DNA from 4 places in the Streptomyces sp. NPDC001889 genome. Region 1 is predicted to be linked to each of the others. Evidence: riboswitches for the same ligand, from Rfam matches in the RefSeq annotation. Region 1 holds a riboswitch; each other region holds the start of a gene.

Region 1 (2,174 bases):
CGCCGGATCGGCTCGGCGGCACTGCCCGCCGCGCCGGACTTCCTGGAGGTGCTCCACCGCGCCCACGGCGCCGAACCCCTCACGGCTCTCTGAGGAGCCGGGTGCCGCAGCGCAGATTCCAGCGCCCGGCCCGGGAGCTGAGTTCGGTGAGCGTCAGCGGCGCGATGTCCAGCCGCCAGAAGACGGGCAGCGGCAGGCCGAGCGCGTGGACCAGCGCGGCGCGCGCCACCGCCGGGTCCACCACCGCGACGAGCCGGCCGGTATCCGGGGGCAGCGCGTCCAGCCAGCCCCCGACCCGGGCGCACAGCGCGGTCAGCGCCTCCCCTCCGTGGGGCGCGGCCGACGGGTCGGTGAGCCAGTGCCCCACCGCGTCCGGCTCGTCCCGGCTCACCTCCGCGAGGCTCCGGCCGCGCCAGTGGCCCATGTCCCACTCGCCCAGCTCCGGCGCCTCCCGGGCGGCGAGCCCGAGCGCCCGGGCCGTCAGCCGGCAGCGCGGCGACGGCCCGGACACCGCCCGGTCCGCCCTCGGCAGCCCTCCGGCCGCCGCCCGCGCGCTCACCAGACCGGCCTCGTCCGGCGGTTCGCCCGCCTCGAAGCGGGCCTCGCGGAGGGCCTCCGTCGCCACCGGCGCGACCATCATCATCCGTACCGTCATTTCCGGCCACCCCGCGCCGTAGCGGTGCCCGCCCGCAAGCGGTACGGTCGCGTGGACATGACGAGAGTGTGATGGAAGTCCGGTGGGAATCCGGCACGGTCGCGCCACTGTGTACCCGCACCGACGCGGGAAGTCAGACCCCGCGCCCTCGTCTGCGGCACCAGGCACCACGACCGGGACGCGTGCTCCCTCAGGAGGTTCTGCCATGGCTCAATCCGCTGTGCCCGCCCCCACCGCCACACCGGCGGTCACCCCCGTCTCCTGGAAGGAACTCGCCCCCTGGGCGGCCTTCGTCGGCATCCTCATGCTGATCCTCCTCTACTTCGTCGGCGCCGAGCAGGGCGCCACCGCCCTCGTCTCCGGCGAGGGTGTCCATGAATGGGTCCACGACGGACGCCATCTGCTCGGCTTCCCCTGCCACTGAGGGCGGCCTGCGATGAACTCCATATCCGTACGGGCCCTGCTGGTACGGGGCATGCTCGCGGGCCTGATCGCGGGGGCGGTGGCCCTGGTGGTGGCGTACTTCCTCGGTGAGGGGCCGGTGGACGCGGCGATCGCGTTCGAGGAGAGCCACAGCCATGGGCACGGCGGCGAGGAACTCGTCAGCCGGGCCGTGCAGTCCACGGCCGGTCTCGCGACCGGTGTGCTGGTCTTCGGGGTCGCGGTCGGCGGTATCGCCGCGCTCGCCCACTGCGCCGCCATCGGCCGCGCCGGGAGCTTCGGCCCCCGGGCCACCGCCGCGTTCGTCGCCCTCGGCGGGCTGCTGACGCTGTATGTGGTGCCGTTCCTGAAGTACCCGCCGAACCCGCCGGCGGTGGGCGACCCGGGCACCATCGGGGAGCGGACGGCGGTGTACTTCCTGATGGTGGTGGTCAGTGTGCTGCTGGGGCTCGCGGCGCTGATCACCGGGAGGCGTCTCGCGCCCCGGCTGGGCAACTGGAACGCGACGGTGGCGGCGGTGGCGGGGTTCGTGGCCGCCACCGGACTGGCGTTCGCGTTCCTGCCCTCGTACAACGAGGTACCCAAGGACTTCCCGGCCGCAGTGGTCTGGGAGTTCCGGCTGGCGACACTGGCGATCCAGGTGACGCTGTGGGCGGTGTTCGGTCTGGTCTTCGGCCATCTGGCCGAACGGCTGCTCACCCCCGGGGCGCGCTCCGGGGCCCGCCGGACGGCGGCCACGGCGCGCTGACCACCGTACGGACACCGGCGGAGCCCCCGCCGGTGTCCGATTCCTTCAAGACCGGCGGCGCGGGGCCCGCCTACGGTGGGGGCATGACTCCGCGCTTCGACTCGATCGGCATCGTCGCCTCCGACATGGCCGCGTCTCTCGCCTTCTACCGCCGGCTCGGCCTGGACGTCCCCTCCGGCGCCGACTCCGCCCCGCACGCCGAGGCCACGCTCCCCAGTGGGGTGCGGGTGCTCTGGGACACCGAGGAGACCATCCGCTCCTTCGACCCCGGGTGGACCCGGCCCACCGGGGGCGAGCGGCTGGGGCTCGCCTTCCGCTGCGACACCGCCG
Region 2 (2,174 bases), on a different contig from region 1:
AGGCACTCCATGACCGGCCCGAACAGCGCTTCCTGCCGCCCCCCGTGGTAGCCGCGCGCGCTCAGCTCGCCCACCGGCCTGCCCATCAGCACCACCTGGCTGCTGCGGTCGCCGCCGGGCTTGAGCAGCACCGGGTTCATCAGCGCGGTCGGCTCGACCCGGGCCGCCTGCGCCTGCATCGCCTGCGCCCGGCCGATCTCCGCGCCCTCGCGGGTCACAAACGAGTTGAGCGACATGTTCTGCCCCTTGAAGGGGGCCACCTTCACGCCCTGGCGCACAAGCCAGCGGCAGATGCCCGCCGTGACCACGCTCTTGCCCGCGTCGGACGTCGTCCCGGCGACGAGCAGGCCGCCTCCGGTGCGCCTTCCCGTGCTCATCCGTCTCCTCCCGCTCGCGGCGCCGGTGCGCCGGACCCCCGCTGAATCCCCGTCACGGCCCGCCGCAGCAACGGCCGTGCCACCACGCTCGTGGCGAGCGCCAGCAGCCCCACCCGGCGCGACAGCCGCACCGCCCGTTCGATGTCGGCGACCTCCACGGGCCGCCCCGCGCCATGGAGCACGGGCCGGTGCTCGACCCGGCCGCCGTAGGACAGGGTGCCGCCGATACGCACCCCGAGCGCCCCCGCGAACGCGGCCTCCACCGGGCCCGCGTTGGGGCTGGGGTGCCGGTGCGCGTCCTGGCGCCACGCCCGGACGGCTCCCCGCGCGTCCCCGCCCGCGAGCACGGCGAGCCCGGCCGTCAGCCGGGCCCCCGGCCAGCCGGCCAGATCGTCCAGCCGCGCCGACGCCCAGCCGAACCGCCGGTGGCGCGGGGAGCGGTGCCCCACCATCGCGTCCAGGGTGTTGACCGCGCGGAACCCCACCAGGCCCGGCACCCCCGCCACCGCCCCCCACACCAGGGCGCCGACGACCGCGTCGGAGGTGTTCTCGGCCACGGACTCCACCACGGCCCGGGCGATCTGGCCCTCGTCCAGGAACTGCGGATCGCGCCCGCACAGATGCGGCAGCCGCGCGCGGGCCCGCTCCACGTCGCCGGCCGCGAGCGCGGCACCGATGGTCCTGGCCTCCCGGCCCAGCGAGGTGCCGCCCACGACGGTCCAGGTGGCGGCGGCGGTCAGGGCGAGGGAGAGCGCGGGCGCCCCCCGGGTGCCGCGCGCGAGGAGGTGCGCGGCCGCGGCGGCGCCTCCGGCGCACACGGCGGTGTGCAGAGCGCCCCACCCCCGGTGGTCGCGCCAGAGAACCCGCTCCACCGCGCCCGCGGCCCGTCCGAACGCGGCGACGGGATGGCCCCGGCGGGGATCGCCGAGCAGCAGGTCACCGAGGAGGCCGGCCCCGGCGCCGTACGCGAAAACGCGGTCGGCACGGTTCAGTACACGGTCGGCACGCATCGATTCAGGCCGGGGTTCCGCTCCGGACCGGCCGGGGCGGGCAGATCCTTCTCGGAGTCGGGGCAGGGTCGTGGCCGCGGCCGGGCATGGCGATATGTCCTCACTCAGGGTGTCCGCGCCCTGGTTCGACGTGATCGGCGGCGAGAGTTCCTGGCTCCCGGGACTCCTCCCGGTGACAGTGGCGGGACCGCGCCGGATTCGCACCGGCTTCCTCTGCTGCCGCCGTAATGGCCCCGGCAGTCCACCACGCTGTGAGAACAGCCGTCAACCTGCCGTTGACCTGCGAAGGGGCACTGTGCTGAGCCCCACACCCGGGGAGCGCCGCGCTGCTCGTCCCGGACCCGGGACGGCAGACGGCCGGGCCGGTCGTCCCTGAGGATGACCGGCCCGGCCGTCTGCCGTCGATGAGCGCGGAGAGCCCGGACCGCGCGCGGTCCGGGCCCGCCGTCAGGTGACGATCAGATAGATCCCGTAGGTGATGGCCGCCACGCAGAGCGCGAAGCAGGTGTACGCACCGGTGCGCGCCAGCGCCACGGAGCCGCCGCCGCCGGAGGCCGTCGCCTGCTTGCTCATGCCGATGATGCCGAGGGTGAACAGGCCCACCAGAACGACGGTGGCCACGAGGCTCACACCGAAAACGGAGCCGAGAGCTGCCCAGTCGATTTTCATGCTGATCTGTCCTTACACCGCGGCCGGGCTGGCCGGGCCGGATTCGGGGGCGGCGGCCGGGGAGGCCGCGATGGTGGTCTTGAGGCCGTCCTGCGCCGGGGTGCCGGCCGGGGGCACG
Region 3 (2,174 bases), on a different contig from region 1:
CATGTGGTGGGCACCTCGCTCGGCGCCCGGACCGCCCAGCAACTGGCGCTGACCCGGCCCGACCTGGTCGACCGGCTGGCCCTGCTGGCGACCCGGGGCCGCACGGACGCGGCGCTCTCGGTCTTCTCGCAGGCCCAGATCGCCCTGCACGACCACCGCGTGGCCCTCCCCGAGGAGGTGCGGGCCGCGCTGGGCGCGCTGGCCAATCTCTCGCCCGCCAGCCTGCGGGACGAGATCGAGGCCGAGGACTGGCTCGCCATCCTCGCCATGGCACCGGCCACCCCGTCGGCCGGAGTCCGGGAGCAGTTCGTCGCCGCGCTCACCGGATTCCCGCCGAGCGTCTCCGCGTTCGCCGCCATCACCGCGCCGACCCTGGTGGTCTCCTTCGCCGACGACCGGCTCTCCCCGCCGCATCTGGGCCGGGAGATGGCCGACGCCATTCCGGGCGCCCGCTCGGAGACCGTGGCCGGCGCCGGGCACTTCGGCTATCTGGAGCGGCCCGCCGAGGTGAACCGGCTCCTGGTGGAGTTCCTCACCGGAGCCTGAGCCGGCCGGGAGGCGCCGGGGTCCCCGGACCGCCGCATCTCCGCCCCGCCGGACCGGGCCCTGTCCTCGCACACCGCGCCGGACAGGGCCCGGCCCATGAGCCGGGGGAGCCGCCCGTGTCCCATGTCACGGTCCGGGATGTGAGCGGTACTGTCCGAACCCGGACGATCCCTCTAGGCTGACGGACGCAGCTGGTTCGCCCTGCCCGCCAGGCAGGCGCGTCGCAAGAGGGAACCCGGTGGGAATCCGGGACTGCCCCGCAGCGGTGAGCGGGAACGACCGCCGTCATGAGCACTGGAGCCGGGAAACGGTTCTGGGAAGCGACGGCCAGTAGGTGTCCACCGGGAGACCGGCGGACGCGCCCGCGAGTCCGAAGACCTGCCCGCTGTCCGCGCACGGCCCCCGCCGGCGCGGCCATCCCGGTGACCTCGTGGGCGGGTCGGCGACCAGAGCAGGCGGACCGGCGCGCCCCGTGCGCGCCGTGGACCCGTCCGTTGTGGCACCCCCTTCGCGCTCTCGTCCCGTCCCGGGATTCAACGAGACATCTCGCGAAGGAGAGTTCCGTGACAGCGCAGTCCGCAGCCGCGGCAGCACGGGCCACCGTGTACGGCTACCCCCGCCAGGGACAGAACCGGGAACTGAAGAAGGCCATCGAGGGGTACTGGAAGGGCCGCGTCACCGCCGACGCCCTCCGGGAGACCGCGGCGGGCCTCCGCCGGACCAACTGGCGGCAGCTCGCCGACGCCGGTGTCCACGAGGTGCCGACCGGTGACTTCTCCTACTACGACCACATGCTGGACACCAGTGTCATGGTCGGCGCTGTTCCCGAGCGGCACCGCGACGCCGTCGCGGCGCACCCCCTCGACGGCTACTTCGCCATGGCGCGCGGCACCCAGGACGTCGCGCCCCTGGAGATGACCAAGTGGTTCGACACCAACTACCACTACCTGGTCCCCGAACTCGGCCCCGGCACCGTCTTCACCGCCGACTCCGCCAAGCAGGTGGCCGAGGTGAAGGAGGCCCTCGCCCTCGGCCACCGCCCCCGCCCGGTCCTCGTCGGACCGGTCACCTATCTCCTGCTGGCCAAGCCCGCCCCCGGGGTGGCGGCGGACTTCGACCCGCTGACCCTCCTCGACCGGCTGCTGCCGGTGTACGCCGAGGTCCTCGCCGACCTGCGCGCCGCCGGCGCCGAGTGGGCACAGCTCGACGAGCCCGCGCTGGTCCAGGACCGCACCCCGGCCGAGCTGAACGCCGCCGCCCGCGCCTACCGCGACCTCGGCGCGCTCGCCGACCGCCCCAGGCTGCTGGTCGCGTCCTACTTCGACCGCCTCGGCGAGGCGCTGCCCGTTCTCGCCAAGGCCCCCGTCGACGGCCTCGCCCTCGACTTCACCGAGCGCGCCGCCGGCAATCTCGCCGACCTCGCCGCCATCGGCGGACTGCGCGACAAGCGGCTGGTCGCCGGTGTCGTCAACGGCCGCAACATCTGGATCAACGACTACGAGAAGTCCCTGGCCACCCTCGGCACGCTCCTCGGCCTCGCCGACCGGGTCGACGTGGCCACCTCCTGCTCACTCCTCCACGTCCCGCTGGACGCCGCCGCCGAACGCGACATCGACCCGCAGATCGCC
Region 4 (2,174 bases), on a different contig from region 1:
GGGCCTCGGGGTCGGGAGCCGGTGGCAGGCCCTCCGCGCGGACCTCGTCGGGGCTGAAGTCCGGCTTGCCGGTGCTGCCGCCGACGTCGGTGCCGCCGTAGACCCACGCGTCCACGTCGCCCGGCTTCGGCCGGCGGTCCATCGCCCCGTGATGGCTGTAGCTCCACTCCGATGCGTCCCGCGAGGCGACCCAGTACGACCAGTACGCGGTGGCCTGCGGGGTGAGCACGCAGTCCTCGGTCGCCGGAGTCGGGTACTGCCTGCCGGAGTCGAACGAGCCGTGACCGATCCGGCAGATGAACGCGGGGCCGTCGTGACCGGTCCCGGCGGTGGTGAAACCGGCCTCGCGCAGCAGCTCGTAGCCGGTGGTGGGGGTGGTGTCGCAGCCGCGCGCGACACCGCCGCCGAAGGGGCCGAAGTCCACCGCGACGATGGCGCCCCGGGTGGCCGTGCACCGGTTGACCGGATCGGCCGCGGCCGGGGGAGCGGCGGCCAGGGACACACCCGTGCCCGCGAGCAGGACCACCGCCGTCACCAGCGCGGCCGGGCCCGCCCACCGTCTCCGTACGCCTGTCCCCACCACGGCCCCTCGTGTCCTCCGGGCGGCAGGGCGTGGCGGAGGGGCTCCGTCCGCTTCGAGTTCGAGCGGGGCACGGGGAGAGCCGGTCGACCACGCCGTAGTCCGCGACGGCGCTTCTCGCTGGAATCAGTCCTTCAGGCAATCCGGCTCGCCCGGCTGCTGCCGGGCCCACGGTTGCGGGTCAGCGCCGGAATTCGACCGGCTTTCCCTGAAGTTGAGTCTGTATCAGCGGGATTGGAACACGCGGACGAAGACAGCGTCAAGGTGACCTGAATCCCACCCGCGCGGTCCGGGGCCGCTGTGCTTCCCGCTCTGGTGGCCGGGTGGTCTCTCCGGTAGCGTCCAGGGCTGCCACATGGGGGAATCCGGTGCGAATCCGGGGCTGACGCGCAGCGGTGTGGGACGGCACGAGGGCCGTACCGAGCCCGAATGCCCATGCGGTGAAGCAGCATTCGACGCCGTACCACGCGCTTGGACGACGGCCCCGCACCCCCCGGCCGGGAGGGCTCCCTTCGGCATGGGTGCCGCCGGAGTCCCTGTCATCACAGGAGTGGCCCCCATGTCCCGTCCTCCGACCTCCCGACGCCTCGCCCTGGCGATCCCCGCCGCGCTCGGGGCCTTCGCCCTGACCGTGCTCCCCGCGTCCGCGACCTCGTCCCCCGCGCAGATCGCCACCTCGAAGACGAACGGTGTCGCCTACCTCAAGTCCCTTCAGGCCGCGGACGGTTCCTACGCCGGGTCCGGCCTCTCCAGCGAGTGGGCCTTCGGCGCCTTCGCCGCGGCCGGCACCGCCGTCGCCGATGTCGCCCCCGGCGGCGACACCACCAAGAACGCCCGCACCGTCTACCGGAACCTGCTCTCCACCGCGGCCTGGCCCTCCGCCACCCCGGTCGTCACGGACTACGAGCGCGCCACGCTGAACGCCTACGCCGCGGGCATCGACCCGGCCCGGGTCTCCCCGTCCCGCAATCTCATCGCGGACATCTACGGCTACTGGCAGACCGCCGAGGCTGGCTACTTCGGCCCCTCGGGCAACTTCAACGGCACGGTCTTCGCCGCGCTCGCCCTCAACGGGGCCAGGACGCAGAGCGGCGCCCAGCGCGTCCCCCAGGCCCTCGCCGACCGGATAACCACCCGGGTCCGGGCCAACCAGCACAACGACGGCGGCTGGGACTACCAGAAGGCCGAGGGCAACCCGACCCGTCTCAACGCACCCAGCGACGTGGACATGACCGGCGCCGCCATGGCGGCCCTGTGCACCGCCGGAGTCCCGAACACGGACGCCGACATCGTGCAGGCCAAGGCGTTCCTCAAGACCAGACTGCTCCCCGCGAACGGGGCCTTCGACTCCCTGTACGGCGCCAACACCAACTCCAACGGCTGGGCCGTCGCCGGGCTCAACGCCTGTGGCATCAACCCGCAGACCGGCGACTTCCTCACCTCGATGGGCAGGACCCCGGTCGACTTCCTCATCGCCAACCAGTACAACCCCGGCGGCGGCTTCAAGTACAAGCCGACCGACACCACGCCCTCCGCCTACTCCTCCGTCGACGCCCTGCGCGCCGTCGCGGGCGGCGGCTTCACCGCCGCCCCG

What was found. A riboswitch is a leader RNA that binds a small molecule or an ion and turns the genes downstream of it on or off. The one in region 1 is predicted to bind cobalamin.
Region 2: linked by a shared signal. The riboswitch ahead of ACWCRA_RS30820 (cobalamin biosynthesis protein) and the one ahead of ACWCRA_RS00290 (CbtB domain-containing protein) in region 1 are both predicted to bind cobalamin.
Region 3: linked by a shared signal. The riboswitch ahead of metE (5-methyltetrahydropteroyltriglutamate--homocysteine S-methyltransferase) and the one ahead of ACWCRA_RS00290 (CbtB domain-containing protein) in region 1 are both predicted to bind cobalamin.
Region 4: linked by a shared signal. The riboswitch ahead of ACWCRA_RS02840 (hypothetical protein) and the one ahead of ACWCRA_RS00290 (CbtB domain-containing protein) in region 1 are both predicted to bind cobalamin.

Annotation. Positions count from the first base shown of each region.
Region 1 is NZ_JBSFER010000001.1:78,967-81,140, forward strand. Features, by position in the region: gene ACWCRA_RS00280 (aminotransferase class IV family protein) at 1-93, shown strand, start outside; gene ACWCRA_RS00285 (histidine phosphatase family protein) at 80-655, opposite strand; adenosylcobalamin (AdoCbl) riboswitch at 715-808, shown strand; gene ACWCRA_RS00290 (CbtB domain-containing protein) at 861-1,079, shown strand; gene ACWCRA_RS00295 (CbtA family protein) at 1,092-1,844, shown strand; gene ACWCRA_RS00300 (VOC family protein) at 1,928-2,174, shown strand, end outside.
Region 2 is NZ_JBSFER010000031.1:53,606-55,779, reverse strand. Features, by position in the region: gene ACWCRA_RS30825 (cobyric acid synthase) at 1-377, opposite strand, end outside; gene ACWCRA_RS30820 (cobalamin biosynthesis protein) at 374-1,387, opposite strand; cobalamin riboswitch at 1,510-1,648, opposite strand; gene ACWCRA_RS30815 (hypothetical protein) at 1,835-2,056, opposite strand; gene ACWCRA_RS30810 (inorganic phosphate transporter) at 2,069-2,174, opposite strand, start outside.
Region 3 is NZ_JBSFER010000002.1:227,820-229,993, forward strand. Features, by position in the region: gene ACWCRA_RS02805 (alpha/beta fold hydrolase) at 1-546, shown strand, start outside; cobalamin riboswitch at 722-946, shown strand; gene metE (5-methyltetrahydropteroyltriglutamate--homocysteine S-methyltransferase) at 1,110-2,174, shown strand, end outside.
Region 4 is NZ_JBSFER010000002.1:238,149-240,322, forward strand. Features, by position in the region: gene ACWCRA_RS02835 (prenyltransferase/squalene oxidase repeat-containing protein) at 1-580, opposite strand, end outside; cobalamin riboswitch at 897-1,036, shown strand; gene ACWCRA_RS02840 (hypothetical protein) at 1,140-2,174, shown strand, end outside.